DNA from 4 places in the Chelatococcus sp. YT9 genome. Region 3 is predicted to be linked to each of the others. Evidence: riboswitches for the same ligand, from Rfam matches in the RefSeq annotation. Region 3 holds a riboswitch; each other region holds the start of a gene.

Evidence for each region. Region 3 has a riboswitch for cobalamin ahead of KIO76_RS24860 (ABC transporter ATP-binding protein). Riboswitches for the same ligand answer to the same signal wherever they lie in the genome.
Region 1: another riboswitch for cobalamin. It lies ahead of KIO76_RS07635 (ribonucleoside-diphosphate reductase subunit alpha); the one in region 3 lies ahead of KIO76_RS24860 (ABC transporter ATP-binding protein).
Region 2: another riboswitch for cobalamin. It lies ahead of metE (5-methyltetrahydropteroyltriglutamate--homocysteine S-methyltransferase); the one in region 3 lies ahead of KIO76_RS24860 (ABC transporter ATP-binding protein).
Region 4: another riboswitch for cobalamin. It lies ahead of KIO76_RS30055 (DUF1852 domain-containing protein); the one in region 3 lies ahead of KIO76_RS24860 (ABC transporter ATP-binding protein).

The regions. Positions count from the first base shown of each region.
Region 1 is NZ_JAHBRW010000001.1:1,704,730-1,708,587, reverse strand. It holds gene KIO76_RS07635 (ribonucleoside-diphosphate reductase subunit alpha) at 1-1,944, opposite strand, end outside; cobalamin riboswitch at 2,059-2,267, opposite strand; gene KIO76_RS07630 (disulfide bond formation protein B) at 2,330-2,842, opposite strand; gene KIO76_RS07625 (YqaA family protein) at 2,879-3,460, opposite strand; gene zapE (cell division protein ZapE) at 3,614-3,858, shown strand, end outside.
Region 2 is NZ_JAHBRW010000003.1:171,051-174,908, reverse strand. It holds gene metE (5-methyltetrahydropteroyltriglutamate--homocysteine S-methyltransferase) at 1-1,675, opposite strand, end outside; cobalamin riboswitch at 1,788-1,990, opposite strand; gene KIO76_RS29895 (hypothetical protein) at 2,146-2,232, opposite strand; gene istA (IS21 family transposase) at 2,514-3,858, shown strand, end outside.
Region 3 is NZ_JAHBRW010000002.1:1,049,666-1,053,523, reverse strand. It holds gene KIO76_RS24870 (FecCD family ABC transporter permease) at 1-241, opposite strand, end outside; gene KIO76_RS24865 (ABC transporter substrate-binding protein) at 254-1,237, opposite strand; gene KIO76_RS24860 (ABC transporter ATP-binding protein) at 1,234-2,103, opposite strand; cobalamin riboswitch at 2,225-2,433, opposite strand; gene KIO76_RS24855 (TerC family protein) at 2,818-3,573, shown strand; gene KIO76_RS24850 (hypothetical protein) at 3,615-3,851, shown strand.
Region 4 is NZ_JAHBRW010000003.1:206,015-209,872, forward strand. It holds gene KIO76_RS30050 (methionine synthase) at 1-610, opposite strand, end outside; gene KIO76_RS30055 (DUF1852 domain-containing protein) at 638-1,621, opposite strand; cobalamin riboswitch at 1,785-1,997, opposite strand; gene istB (IS21-like element helper ATPase IstB) at 2,164-2,958, opposite strand; partial or broken gene istA (IS21 family transposase) at 2,948-3,858, opposite strand, start outside.

The sequences.
Region 1 (3,858 bases), on a different contig from region 3:
GCGTGCCTCCGGGATCGTGTAGAAATTGATGTCGATGACATTGTCGAGCATGCGCATCGCGGTTCTGACCGTGCGCGCCAGCTTCTCCATATCGAGGCCGTCGGCCGTGACATGCGCCGCCAGATTGACGGAGCCGAGATTGCAGACGGCGACCTCGTCATGGGAGGTGTTCAGCGTGATCTCGGTGCAGAGGTTCGAGGAATGCACCACGCCGACATGCCCCTGGGGCGAGCGGATGTTGCAGGGATCCTTGAAGGTGAGCCAGGGATGGCCGGTCTCGAACAGCATGGTCAGCATGCGCCGCCAGAGGTCAAGCGCCCGGACCTGCTTGGACACCTTCATCTCCCCGCGCGCGGCCTTCGCCTCATAGGCCTCGTAAGCCTCGCGGAAGGCTGGCCCGTAGAGATCGTGCAGGTCCGGCACCTCGTCCGGCGAGAACAGCGTCCACGGGCCGTCCGCCTCGACGCGCTGCATGAAGAGGTCCGGCACCCAGTTGGCGGTGTTCATGTCGTGGGTGCGGCGGCGGTCGTCGCCGGTGTTCTTCCTGAGATCGAGGAATTCCTCGATATCCACGTGCCAGGTCTCGAGATAGGCGCAGACCGCGCCCTTCCTCTTGCCGCCCTGGTTCACGGCTATCGCCGTGTCGTTGGCCACCTTCAGGAAGGGCACGACGCCCTGGCTCTCACCGTTGGTGCCCTTGATATGGGCACCGAGGCCGCGCACCGGCGTCCAGTCATTGCCGAGACCACCGGAATATTTGGCGAGCAGGGCATTGTCCTTGATGGCCTTGAAGATGCCGTCGAGGTCGTCCGACACCGTCGTCAGGAAGCAGGAGGCGAGCTGCGAGCGGCGCGTGCCGGCATTGAACAGCGTCGGCGTCGAGCACATGAAATGGAAGGATGAGAGGAGATCATAGAATTCGATCGCCTTCTCCTCCCGGTCCACCTCGCGCAGGGCAACCCCCATGGCGACGCGCATGAAGAAGGCCTGCGCCAGCTCGAACCGGGTGCCGCGCACATGCAGGAAATAGCGGTCGTAGAGCGTCTGGAAGCCGAGATAGTCGAAATTGAGGTCGCGCTCGGGCTTCAGCGCGGCGGCAAGACGCGTCAAGTCGAACCGCGCGAGTTCCGGATCGAGCAGTTCGTTGTCGATGCCCGTCTTCACATAGGCATGGAAATAGCTCGGGTAGCGCTCGGCCATCTCGGCCTGGGCCGCCTCCTCCGTCCGGCCGAAGACGAAGCTCAGGGCCTCGCGCCGCAGCTTGTCGTTCAGGAGCCGCGCCGAGACCTTGGCATAGTCCGGCTCGGTTTCAACGAGGGTGCGGGCCGCGAGGATCGGCGCGAGCGCCAGCTCGTCCCGGCTGATGCCATCGTAAAGGTTGCGGCGCGCCTCCGCGAGGATTGCCTCCGGCGCCACGCCTTCGAGGCCGGCGCAGGCTTCCGCGATGATGGCGGCAAGGCAGGCCTCGTCGAGCGGCACGAGCTCGCCGTCGGCGCCCTTCATGCGAAGGCGCGGCTCGGGCGTCACCGCCTTCGCCTCACCGGCGGCGCGAGCCCGCTCGCGCGCCCGCTCCTCGCGATAGAGCACATAGGCGCGCGCCACCTTGTGGTGCTCGCTACGCATCAGCGCGAGCTCGACCTGGTCCTGCACATCCTCGATGTGAAAGGTGCGCCCAGCATCGGCGCGGCGCATCAGCGCAGTGACGATCTGGTCGGTGAGATCCGCCACGATGTCATGCACCCGGCGCGAGGCGGCGGCGCCCGATCCCTCGACGGCGAGGAAGGCCTTGGTCAAGGCGATGGCGATCTTGGACGGGTCGAATGGCGTCACGGCACCGTTGCGGCGGATGAGCTTGTAGCCCGGCTCCGCGGCAGCGCGGGGCATCTCCATCGCCATCCTGGACGTGTGGGACGGTTGGGCTGCGGTTTCGGTCGTCAGGGACATCGGCAACAAACCCCAATGATGTGGGGGCAAAGGCCGAGCGGACGCGCGAGCGAAAACGTTCGGCTGTCACGCCGACGCTGGCCCTGGCGATCCACCGGGGCACCCCGCCCGAGGACAATCTCAATCGTCGCGGCAGGTCTCCTGGCTGTGGGTCTCCGGCCACGCCCTGCCTTCCCGACGCCTTGCGGCGTCAGTGACGTCAGTTGGACGCAGACTCGCCACTTACAGTTGCGGGGGCAGCTCCGGCCTCACGACGCACGAACGCCGTGTCCGAATTCCCTCTCTCGCGCTCGAATCGAGCGACCGTGACCACTAGATATAGGGGGTATCCGACGCATTATGTCAATATATGCGATATGGCTGCCGACCGGGATCACGCTCAGGGTTAACGCTTCCTCGCTGTCCTGAGCCCAGCCAGCGCCAAGACAGCCAAGCCGAGCGAGGCGAAAGCACTCCATCCTGCTAGCGACACCCCGAGAAAACGCCAGGCCGCCTCGTCACAGCGCACGACGCGGGTGGTCTGCAAGTTCTTGAGGAAATCATTCAGGCCAACATTGTTGCTGACCGGACCCGTGCAATCCGCGGGGCCCTGCCACAAATGCCATTCGGCGCCGCTGTGGTAGACCCCGAGGCCGGCATTATAGAGGAATGCGATGACGAGGATGCCGAAGCCGATCCAGCGCAGGCTTCCGAACAGCCGGTCACGCCGCTCATCGGGGAGGATCGCGAGCGCCGCCGCCACGGGCATCGCAAGATAGTAGGGCTGGCGCTGCTTCAGACAGAGCTCGCAGGGCATCAGGCCCAGCACATATTCAAAGTAATAGGCGCCGCCGATGAGGGCGACGCAAATGACGAGAATCGTTAATGCAATGAGGCGCGGACGCGAGAGAAGGGACATTGAACGCTCGTGAGGCGAGGCGCCTGCGATGCGCCCCTAGAATATATAGCGGACAGCCACGAAACCGCCGATGATGGTGGCAAACAGGATGATTGCGGCCAGACCGAGGTTGCGCTCCAGGATTTCCTTGGCGGGTGCCCCGAAACGGTTGACCAGCGCGGCGAGAATATAGAACCGCAGGCCTCGCGTGATGATTGACAGTATCGTGAACCAGAAAAGATCATAGCCCGCAAAGCCGGATGTGATGGTGACAAGCTTATAGGGGATCGGCGTGAGACCCTTGATCAGGATGATCCACTCGCCATAGGCGGCATAGGCCTGCCGGAAAGCTTCGACATTGTCGCCATACCCGTACGCCTGGATGATCCAGGCGCCGAGGGTGTCATAGAGCAGCGCACCGATGGCATAGCCGAACAGGCCGCCGACGACCGATGCGACCGTGCACACGCCGGCATAAAAGAAGGCCTTGTCCGGCCGGGCCAGCGCCATGGGGACGAGAAGCACATCCGGGGGAACCGGAAAGAACGAGCTTTCGGCGAAAGAGACGAGCGCCAGCGCCCAGGCAGCGCGAGGGCTTGCGGCAAGCGACAATGTCCAGTCGTAGAGGCGGCGCAGCATGCGGACCGCTTAAGCTGCGACGGCGATCTTGTCTATCGCCATCACGCGTTGCGGTTACCAAATCCGCAAGGCCGCGGCACTCACGCCACGGTTTTCCAGGCGCGCACGGACGCACGATTGTTCTTGAGCCCCGAAAGCGTTATTGCGTGGTGCGTGACCGTTCATTCTCGCCCCCCAACACACCGCCAGGAACTGCCGGCAGCAGCCGGTGAATCCGTTGCGGCGCGCTACGAAGCGCTCGTCGCTACGGGCACGGTGGAGCGTGACGAGGCACAGCTCGCGCTCATCGCACAACTCGATCGGCTCGTGGAGACACTCCGGCAGGCTGAGAAGGCCAAGACCGCGCCAAAGCGCCCCTTCGCGTGGCTGCTGGGCCGGCGTGAGCGCGACAACGGGCC
Region 2 (3,858 bases), on a different contig from region 3:
GCTTCGGGCGCGAGACGTCGCCGTAAAGGATCGGCGGGCGCACGCAACGCGAACCATAACTCTGCACCCAGCCATGGCGCGTGAAGGCGAAGCCCGCGAGCTGCTCGCCGAAATACTGGACCATGTCGTTGCGCTCGAATTCGCCGTGAACAAGCACGTCGAGACCGATCTCCTCCTGCCAGCGCACGGCGCGCGCCGTTTCCTCGCGCAGGAAGGCTTCATAGTCGGTCGCGTCGAGTTGCCCCTTGTCATGGGCGGCGCGTGCCTTGCGGACCTCCGGGGTTTGCGGGAAGGAGCCGATGGTCGTGGTGGGGAAGGCGGGAAGGTTGAAGCGCTCGCGCTGCAGCCGAGCCCGGCTCGGGAAGGCGTTCTTGCGGCGGACGAAGGCTTCCGTCACGGCCGCCAAGCGCCCGGCGACGATCGCGGCGTTGACTTTGGGAGAAGCCTTGCGGGCGGCGACGGCTGCCGTCGAGGCGGAAAGAGCGTCCTTGACGCTGTCGCGTCCCTCCGTGAGCGCGCGGCCGAGTGTCGCCAGTTCACCCATCTTCTGCACGGCGAAGGCGAGCCAGCCCTTCACTTCGGAATCGAGGTTCGTTTCCAGTTCGAGGTCGATCGGGCTGTGCAGCAGCGAGCAGGATGGCGCGATCTGGACATGGTCGGTGCCGCGCTTGGCGGCGACGGGCGCCACGCGGGAAAGGATTTTCTCGAGATCCGTGCGCCAGATATTGCGGCCATCGACGACACCTAGTGACAGGACGATGCCACGCGGCGCCTTGGCGAGAACAGCATCGCGCTGCTCCGGCGCACGCACCAGATCGATATGGAGGCCCGCGACGGGCAGCGAGAGCGCGGTGTCCAGGTTATCGCCGATGCCGCCGAAATAGGTGGCGAGCATGATTTTCAGATCCGGCAAGGCATGGGCGAACAGCGCATAGGTGCGACGCAGCGCCTCGCGCGCGGGTTCGTCGAGATCGAGCACCAGGCAGGGCTCGTCGATCTGGACCCATGTCGCGCCATTGGCGGCAAGCCGGCGCAGGACATCGACATAGACCGGCAGCAGATCACCCAGAAGCGTCAGCGGGTCGAAGGACGGATCCTTTGCCTTGCCGAGGCGCAGGAAGGTGACGGGGCCGAGCAGGACCGGACGGGTCTCGAAGCCGAGGGACTTTGCCTCGCGGTATTCATCGACCGCCTTGAGCGAGGCGAGTTCGAAGCGCTGCCCGGCTTCGAATTCTGGCACCATGTAATGATAGTTGGTGTCGAACCACTTCGTCATTTCCTGTGCCGGCACGCCGTGGGACGCGCCATGATCGTGGTGGCTATGGCCGCAGGCGTTACGTTGCTCATCACCCTGCGACCCGCGCGCCATCGCGAAATAGGTCGCAAGCGATACTGGTCCGCCCGTCCAGCCATAGGCCGCGGGGATGGCGCCGACCATCACGCTGGTGTCGAGTACCTGATCGTAGAAGGAAAAGTCATTGGAGGGAATGACCGTGATCCCCTGGGATTTCTGGCGCGCCCAGTTGGCCGCGCGCAGAGCTGCGGCGGCTTCCAGAAGTGCCTTCTCGTTGGACTTGCCGGACCAGAAATTCTCAAGCGCGATCTTGAGTTCGCGGCGCGGACCGATGCGCGGCGTGCCGAGCGTCGCGACGGCAACGGATGATAGTTGAGACATAGGCTTAACCCCAAAAGTTTGGGGGCAAAGGCCAGAGCGGACGCGGGACGATCGCCCGGCCGAACAGAGATCCGGGCGAGCCGTCGAGCGCACCACCGGGACACCCCGCCCGTGGACGTTGTTCGCCACGGCAGGTCTCCTGGCTCGCAGGTCGTCGCCTCCACCCGTCTTCCCAAGGCTATCGCCTAAGTGACATCGTGGGCATCGGCTCGCCGCTTACAGTTGCGGGGGCAGCGCCGGCATTTCACCGGCTTCCCTCTTAGCCCCGACGCGCCGCAGCCGGCATGTCAGGGAACCATGGCATGGGCATCTTGAGATGCCGGGAGAGGGAAGTCAACGTTATATAAAGAATTGTTTATATCTCTACGTCGCGGGACGTCCTTCAAGCTGACACGAACTTACTTCGCCGAAGCTTTTCTGGCGCGTTCAATGATCTGCCCAAAGCGTTTCGCCGCATCTTTTGGCATTCCTTACGGCAAGGCAGCTGAGGAGGGTTCTTCGGTACCGACCTGAATGAGCATGACCATGCCCATATCGTAGTGCGGCGTGCATTTCACGCCGTAGAAGCCTGTTTCCGTAAAGTCGATCAAAGAGATGCGTCACCATCTGCATGTGTCTCGGAACACAGTTCGGAAGGTGTTGCGTTCGCTCGCGATGTCCTTTGAATATGCGCAGAAAGTTCAACTGCAGCCGAAGTCGAGGCCTGGCGCCTTGCGCTGGATTGTGTTTCGGCGTGCAAGTTTGACCCCATGAGGCGGGGGATCGGCGTCCAACTTTGACCCCCTTGAGCCGGTTTCGGTGAGACTGCCCGTCCTGGTTTCGGATGGGCGGGCGGGGGATGAAGGGCGTGGATACGATTGCGCGGATCCGGCGCGAGTTTTCGATCCGTGGGAAGACGATCAAGGAGATCGCCCGCGAGCTGCATGTCTCCCGGAACACGGTGCGGAAGGTGCTACGCTCGGGTGCGACGTCGTTCGAGTATGAGCGGAAGGTTCAGCCGCAGCCGAAGATTGGACCCTGGCGCCCTGAGCTGGATCGGCTGCTGATGGCGAACGACGGCAAGCCGGCCCGCGAGCGCCTGACGCTGATCCGGCTCTTCGAAGAACTGCGGGATCTCGGCTACGAGGGCGGATACGATGCCGTGCGTCGCTATGCGCGAGGCTGGCGCCGCGAGCAATCCGCCGTCACGGCCGACGCCTATGTGCCTTTGAGCTTCGCGCCCGGCGAGGCCTATCAGTTCGACTGGAGCCACGAGATCGTCGTCATCAATGGCGCGACGACCCAGGTGAAGGTGGCGCATGTCCGGCTTTGTCACTCGCGCATGCTGTTCGTGCGGGCCTATCCGCGCGAGAGCCAGGAGATGGTCTTCGACGCCCATGACCGGGCCTTCGCCTTCTTCAAGGGCGCCTGCACGCGCGGCATCTACGACAACATGAAGACCGCGGTGGAGACGATCTTCGTCGGCAAGGAGCGGGCCTATAATCGCCGCTTCCAGCAGATGTGCAGCCATTACCTGGTCGATCCCGTCGCCTGTACGCCGGCCTCGGGCTGGGAGAAGGGGCAGGTCGAGAACCAGGTCGGGCTCGTGCGCGAGCGCTTCTTCGCCCCACGGCTGCGGGTCAAGAACTACGACGAGTTGAACGCCTGGCTGATGGATCAGGTGCTCCGCTACGCCAAGGCTCACCGCCATCCCGAACAGCGTGACCGCACGATCTGGGAGATGTTCGAAGCCGAGCGCCCGAGCCTGGTGCCTTACGCGGGGCGGTTCGATGGTTTCCACTCACTGCCAGCCTCGGTGTCGAAGACCTGCCTCGTGCGCTTCGACAACAACAAGTACTCGGTCATCGCGAGTGCGGTCGGGCGTCCCGTCGAGATCCGCGCCTATGCCGATCGGGTCGAGCTGCGCCAGGACGGGCGTATCGTCGGCGAGCATCCCCGCTGCTATGGCCGCGACCAGACCATCTACGATCCTTGGCACTATGTCCCGGTGCTGGCTCGCAAGCCGGGAGCCCTGCGTAACGGCGCCCCCTTCAAGGATTGGGTCCTGCCCGGCGCGATCGATCGGGTCCGGCGCAAGCTCGCGGCCGTTCAAGACGGCGATCGGCAGATGGTCGAGATCCTGACCGCGGTGCTGAGCGACGGGTTGCCCGCCGTCGAAGCTGCCTGCGCGGACGCCCTTCGGC
Region 3 (3,858 bases):
GCGCCCGTGGAATGCGCAGATCAAGAATGATGTGTTCCTGTCCACGCGTCCAGTTTGCGGCTTCTCCAGTCGGCCGCAAAGCCTCTCGCACGATAGCGAGCGCTTTCTCCGGCGGAATGGAAACTGACCCGATGCCCACCGTCAATATGGTGGAGAGGATAGCCGCCGCACTGAGGCCCACGATCAGCGGAATAAGCGGATCGGTGCGCTGCGCCGCCGGCTCGGCGCCCGTCGCGGACATGTCCATCATCGTTCAGTCGTCGAAGAGTTCGGGATGGACCGCGCGGGCCAGGCGCTCGAGCGCCTGAACGTTGCGCGTCGAGGGCGAGCGCTCCTGATAGGACATAACGAAGAAGTTCCGGTTTTTTACTGCGCTGACATTACGCAATGCAGGAGCAGACGTCAGATAAGCGATGCTTTGCTCGGGCGGGATGCGTGGATTTGAGATCACGATCCACTCCGGATCCCGCTCGACCACTGCGTCCCAGCTCACGGGAACATAGGAGTCCTTGATATCGTCAAAGATATTCTCGCCACCCGCGAGATTGAAGAGGTGACGCGGCATACCCTCTGCTCCGATGGAGCGCGGCGGCGTGTCGCTGTTGCAGTCGCCGCAATACATGATGCGCGGCCGCCGCTCAGCCTTGGCCGTGCGCTCCGTCACCGCCGCGACGCGCTTGCGGAAATCCGCCACCATTGCTTCGGCTTTATCCTCGACGTTGAAGATGCGGCCGAGCGCCAGGACATCAGCATACATGGTGTCCATCGAGACGGGAGGCCTCGGTCCGATGCGAATGCAGCTCTCATAGAGCACGTAGGTCTTCACTCCGAGGTCGGCCAGCTTTTGCGGAGTGACGCCCGTGGCCTCGCTGAAACCATATTGCCAGCCGGCGAAGTAGAAATCGGCGTCCTGGCCGAGAATGGCTTCCATCGTCGGATAGCGTTCGGAAAACTGCGGCCTTGCAGCGAGTGCGCCTTCAGGATCGTCAACGCCCTTCTTCACGCCGCCGATACCTGCAACGCCGACGAAACGGTCGATAAGGCCCATGTCGAGCACCGTCTGAACCATGTTGAAATCGTTGACAACTGGCCGTTTCGGCGGCGCGTCGAAGGTCACCTTGTCAAAACAGGACTGGACTTCGACCGGATAGGCAAAGGAGGGTGCGTGCGAGAGGGCGAGGACGCCGATGGCGGCCATGCCGGCAAGCCACCGCATCGTTTTGAATGACAGTATCATAGGACGGATCCTGACGTCTGGAGCGGAAGGTGAAAGCTCAATCGTGGGTGGCCTGTACGCGGATCACGATCCCGCTCCACGTCTACACCGTAGACAGCGCCGATCAGCACGGGATCCAGCACCGTCTCGGGAGGCCCGATCCGGCGAATGCGCCCCTGGTCGAGCAGGCACAGGCGATCACACCAGCGCGCCGCGATGTTGAGATCATGCAACGTTGCGATGACGGTGATGTTCTGGCTGCGTGCCACCTCGAGCACCATCAGTTGATGGCGAATATCGAGGTGATTCGTCGGCTCATCGAGAATAAGGATGGAAGGCTGCTGCGCTAGCGCGCGGGCAAAAAGCACGCGCTGCTTCTCGCCACCCGAGAGAGGCGCGAAGGAACGCTGCCGCCACGCCAGCATGTCAACGGCCGTGAGCGCTCGTTCGATTGCGTCGTCGTCATCGGCGCGTTCATGTTTCGGCAACCGGCGGTGCGGAAGACGCCCAAGCGCCACCACTTCCTCTATGGTCAGCCCGAGGCTCGCCTCCGCATGCTGAGCGAGTACGGCAACTTCGCATGCCCGCTTGGTCGCATCCAGCGTGAAGAGATCCTGGCCGTTCAGGCATACTTGGCCGCTGTCAGGCCGATGCCAGGCATACAGGCAACGCAGGAGCGTGGATTTGCCGCTGCCGTTTGGTCCAATAATGCCAAAGCGCTCGCCGGGAGCGAGCGACAGCATGATGCCATCTAGGAGCTTGCGTTGGGCGATCGAGAAATTGAGGTCCGTGACCGTCAGCTTTGCCGCGTCGGTCCGGACACGCTCGCGCGCAGCCATGGGCTCGCGTGCCGTGAACCCGTGTGTCGGATGATCTATCGAAGACATGGATCAGTCATTCGCGCAGGAATGACGATTGCGCCGCGCACGCGCCAATGGTGATCGCGCCCATGCCTTGGGCATGGCTATTGGATGAGCCACGAAACCTCCTCCTCCGTCCCACCGACGGATTGGCAATGTCGTGCTGGCCGGTCTCCTGGCTTGCGGTTCTTGCTTAGGGCGCCTTCCCAGCCAGTCGAGGCCAGTGGCGTCTTGCCCTTTGCTACCGCTCACAGTTGCGGGGGCAGCTACGGCTTCGCGTTTGAACCAGAGGTTGCGACGCTCACCGTATTCCCGTTTCACCCCGCCGAGGCGGGGCACCAACACACATGCCTTGTAGTACAGACGCACCATGACCGCAACACGCCACCGCCACAATTTATGTAATGTGATAACGTTTCAATTGCCATTGGCTACACCACGCTTCGCAAAGGGTCAATGAGATCCCACCTCGCTAGCCGCGTATCATCGAGGGGCGGTTGTGCAACAGATATGTCGAGGCTGTTGGCGGCCACAGCGGTTCTCGACGCCCGACATGTTTGGCGAGCAGGCCTCGGGCGGTCACCGCGCCCGGCTCGTCACCTCGCGATCGTGGGCATCTCGTCAAGGCTGTCGCTGGCGTCGGCGTATCGCTCACCTATATTGAGGCTCGGCCGCCAAGCGATCCAAAATGTCTCAGCCGCTGGGCTGCATCTCGTCGTCAATTGAAAGGACTAGAACTGAATGGATTTCTCTTGGATCACGGATCCAACGACCTTGGTGGCACTCGTGACGCTCGTTGTGATGGAGGTGGTGCTCGGCATCGACAACCTCATCTTCATTTCAATTCTCACCAATAAGCTGCCCGAGCATCAGCGGTCGCGAGCCCGCCGGATCGGGATCGGCCTGGCGTTGTTCCTCCGGCTTGGGCTGCTCGGCACGATCGCAATCATTGTGACCCTGACGCAGCCTGTCTTCGCAATTTTCGGGCACGCATTTTCGTGGCGCGACATTATTCTCATCGCGGGCGGGCTCTTTCTCGTCTGGAAAGCGACGAAGGAGATTCACCACAATGTCGATCCGACGCCGAGTGGCGACATATTCGATACTGCCAAAGCCACGATGACGTTTGGATCTGCGATCGTGCAGATCCTGCTGCTCGATCTTGTCTTCTCGCTGGACAGCATCATCACAGCCGTTGGAATGACCGATATCGTCATGATCATGGTCATTGCGGTGATCGTCGCAGTGACGGTCATGCTCCTGGCAGCCAATCCTCTAGCGACATTCATCCATGATAATCCGACCGTCGTCATGCTCGCGCTGGGATTCCTTCTGATGATCGGGATGACGTTGATTGCGGAGGGCTTCGGTGCGCATGTCCCGAAGGGCTACATCTACGCGGCTATGGCGTTTTCAGGTCTAATCGAAGGCTTGAACATGCTTTCCCGCCGCGCCGCGCGTCGCAAAGCAAGGTCTGACACCTCGGCAGAGCGATAACGGGCCGGTAGCTGGAGGCCGCTGGCCGATCAGGAGCGCGGATGTCAATCCAGACCACGCCGCGTGAGACGGCCGCCAAGGACAAGCCATGCTCGCTTGGATGGCCGACGCCCCGGTCCACGTCGGACGGCAGCCATCCGAGCCGCGCGGCGCCGCGGCTCATCGCTGAAAAACACCTGCCTGCCTGCCATCGGCTTTATGAACCGGCACAATTCGTTGGATGTAACCCGCCAGACCAGGAGCACATGCTGGCTTTGCTGACGAAGGATCGCTGCTAGTGTATGC
Region 4 (3,858 bases), on a different contig from region 3:
GGCCTTCGATAGCCTTTTCCAGGGTGGCAACACCCCAGGCATTCACGTCGTCGAAGAAGACATTGAATGCGGGCTCGTCGAATTGGATGATGTCGACACCCGCAGCCTCCAACTCCCTTGCTTCCTCATTGAGGATCTTTGCGAATTCCCAGGCTAGTTTTTCGCGGCTTTTATAGTGGCTGTCATAGAGCGTATCGATCATGGTCATCGGACCCGGCAGAGCCCATTTGATAGGCTGCTTGGTCTGCTGGCGCAGAAACTTGGCGTCTTCCACAAAAACCGGCTTTTGCCTTGACACCGCGCCGACGACTGTCGGGACGCTCGCATCATACCGATCGCGAATTCTCACCGTCTCGCGCTTCTCGAAATCAACACCGTCGAGGTGCTCGATGAACGTCGTGACGAAATGCTGGCGCGTTTGCTCGCCATCGCTGACGATATCGATGCCTGCCTGTCGTTGATCGTCCAGAGCCAAACGGAGGGCATCCCGTTTGCCCTCGATCAAGTCTTCACCATGCAGTTTCCAGGGCGACCAAAGCTTCTCAGGCTGAGCGAGCCAGGAGGGTTTCGGCAAGCTGCCGGCGGTTGACGTGGGCAACAGTGTTCTCATGACAGGCGACCTTGTTGTTTCGTGTAATCAAAGAGCGTAATTGGCAGACCACCGCTCAAGAAGGGTCTTGTACGGTTTGATGAAGTGCTCTTCGGCAAACCTGCCTTGCTCAATAGCCAGCCGGCTGCGCTCTTCTCGATCGTAGACAATTCGCGTTACGGAATAATCCTGATACTTCAGACTTGGCTGATAGCAGGCCCCTGCTGCGGAACTAGCATTGTAAATCTCAGGTCGATAGATCTTTTGGAACGTTTCCATCGTGCTGATAGTACTGATTAGCTCAAGATTTGTGTAATCGCAAACTAGGTCGCCGTTGAAATAGAAGGCTAAAGGCGCGACGCTGTCCGGGGGCATGAAAAAGCGAACGTTCAATCCCATTTTCTGGAAGTACAAATCGGTCGAAGACAATTCATCCTGCTCGTACTCGACACCCAATACAGGGTGCTGATTCCCAGTTCGACGATATGTTTTGCTGCTTGAGACACTCAGGCATATGATCGGCGGTTTGCGGAAGTGCTCGTTGTAAACATCTGAGTTTATGAAATTTTTGAACAGGTTGCCATGCAGATTGCCAAAATTGTCTGGTATGCTGAAGTCCGGGCGGTCCTGATTGTGCTCCGATAGCAATACGCTGAAGTCGTAATCTCGTACGTAAGAGGAAAAATTATTCCCCAGGATACCCCGGATTCGCTTATTGCTGGCTCGATCGACGATGTTCGTCTCCAGCATCTCAATTAGAGGGAACGGCTCATCGTTTCCTTCAGCACCTACATTCATCTGAACTGAAATGATTTCGAGCTCGACAGAATAACGATCGCCTTTTGGGTTATCCCAATGCGCCAGAGCGTTGAAACGATTGTCAATCATCCGCAGGGCGTTGCGTAGGTTCTCCTGGCGGCCCTCCCCTCGGGCCAAGTTAGCAAAGTTGGTGGTGATACGCGTATTGTCTGAGGGACGATAATCCTCATCAAAACGAATGCGCTTAAGGCTGAACGCAAAATCGGCGCTCATCGTGACCGGCCGTCGATCGACAAGGGGTACGCCAGAGGCGGCGACTTGAGTTGCGGTTTGAAACATGACTTACCCCAATGAGTTGGGGCAGGGATCAGCGGACACATAGCAAGTCAGGCCGCTATGCGACCTCCGCTACGGCACACCGGGACACCCCGCCCGTGGACGTTATTTCGCCAAGGCAGGTCTCCTGGCTCACGGGTCGTCGCCTCCGTCCGTCTTCCCAGGGGTTCACCCCAGTGACACGCTGGACATCAGCTCGCCGCTTACAGTTGCGGGGGCAGCGCCGGCATTCCTTGTTACGGGGCACCGGCTTCCCTCTTAGCCCCAGCGCGTTGCACGCAACGACCGGGGAACCTAGGCAGCCGCACATTCCTGCAATTCTCGCAGGAAGTCAATTGGGCATAAAGAAATGTTTATATCTTTATCGAGATTTTGACGGGCAATTTTGCGGCGCCGGCATTTCCTGCCTTGTTGATTTCCGCCGAGAAGTGACCCTGGATTTCCACTGAGAAGTGACCCGGGCTGATGGTGGTCTGGGGTCAAGTGGTGGTCAAGTTTCGCGGCTTCTCCCTGGTTGGCTTTGGTGGCTTTGCCGAGCTGCTCTTGAAGCGGAAGCTGTCATTGCCGGTCTCGAGGATATGGCAGTGATGGGTGAGCCGGTCGAGCAAGGCTGTGGTCATCTTGGCGTCGCCGAAGACGGTAGCCCATTCGGAGAAGCTGAGATTGGTGGTGATGACCACGCTGGTGCGCTCATAGAGCTTGCTCAGCAAGTGGAACAGCAAGGCGCCGCCGGAGGCGCTGAACGGCAGGTAGCCGAGCTCATCGAGGATGACGAGATCGGCATGGACGAGCCGGCCGGCGATCTGACCGGCTTTGCCCTGAGCCTTTTCCTGTTCGAGGGCGTTGACGAGCTCGACGGTGGAGAAGAAGCGGACCCGCCTGTGATGATGCTCGACGGCGTGGACGCCAAGAGCCGTGGCGATGTGGGTCTTGCCGGTGCCCGGCCCTCCGATCAGGACGACGTTGTGCGCGTCGTCGAGGAACTCGCAGCGATGGAGCTGGCGCACGAGCGCCTCGTTGACCTCGCTGCTGGTGAAGTCGAAGCCGGCGAGGTCGCGATAGGCCGGGAAGCGCGCGGCCTTGAGCTGGTAGGCGGTCGATCGCACCTCCCGCTCGGCGGTCTCGGCCTTCAGGAGTTGCGAGAGGATCGGCATGGCAGCCTCGAAGGCGGGAGACCCCTGTTCGGTGAGTTCGGCGACGGCTTGCGCCATGCCGTGCATCTTGAGGCTTCTCAGCATGATGACGATGGCTCCGCTGGCCGGATCATGACGCATGGCGTGCCTCCCTGGCTCGACGCAGGGCGTCATAGCGTTCCACATTGGCCTGAGGCTCGGTGGTCAGCGTGAGAGAGGCAGGAGCCAGGATGGGTGGCGTGCTCAGCGGCGTGCCGTCGATCAGCCGGTGCAGCAGGTTGAGGATGTGGGTCTTGGTCGGCACGCCGGCCTTGAGAGCGAGTTCGACAGCCTCGAGCACGACCTGCTCGTCATGCTGGAGGACCAGGGACAAGATCTCCACCATCTCGCGGTCACCGCCTGGCCGCTTGAGCAGATGCTGCTGCAGGGACCGGAAGGCCGGCGGCATCTCGGCGAAGGGGGCGCCGTTGCGCAGGGCGCCGGGCTTGCGCTGGACCACGGCTAGATAATGGCGCCAGTCATAGACGGTCCGGCTCTGGCGATCATGGGAGCGCGCGAACACCCTTTGATGCTCGCAGATCACCTGTCCCTCGGCGACGACGACGATCCGGTCGGGATAGACCCGCAGGCTCACCGGGCGGTTGGCGAAGGAGGCCGGCACGCTGTAGCGATTGCGCTCGAGGTGGACGAGGCAGGTCGGGGAAACGCGCTTGGCGTGTTCGACGAAGCCGTCGAACGGCCGCGGCATCGGCATCAGGTGGCGGATCTCCTCAGCCCACACATCGGCGATCGAGCCGGGTTGCGCGCCGTGGGGACGTTCGGCATGGGTTGCCACAGCCGATGGCGGGCATCCTGTACGTTCTTCTCGATCTGCCCCTTCTCCCAACCGGAGGCTGGATTGCAGAACTCCGCCTCGAACAGGAAGTGGCTCACCATGGCTGAGAAGCGGATATTGACCTGGCGCTCTTTGCCCCGGCCGACCTTGTCGACCGCCGTCTTCATGTTGTCGTAGATGCCTCGCCGCGGCACGCCGCCCAGCAC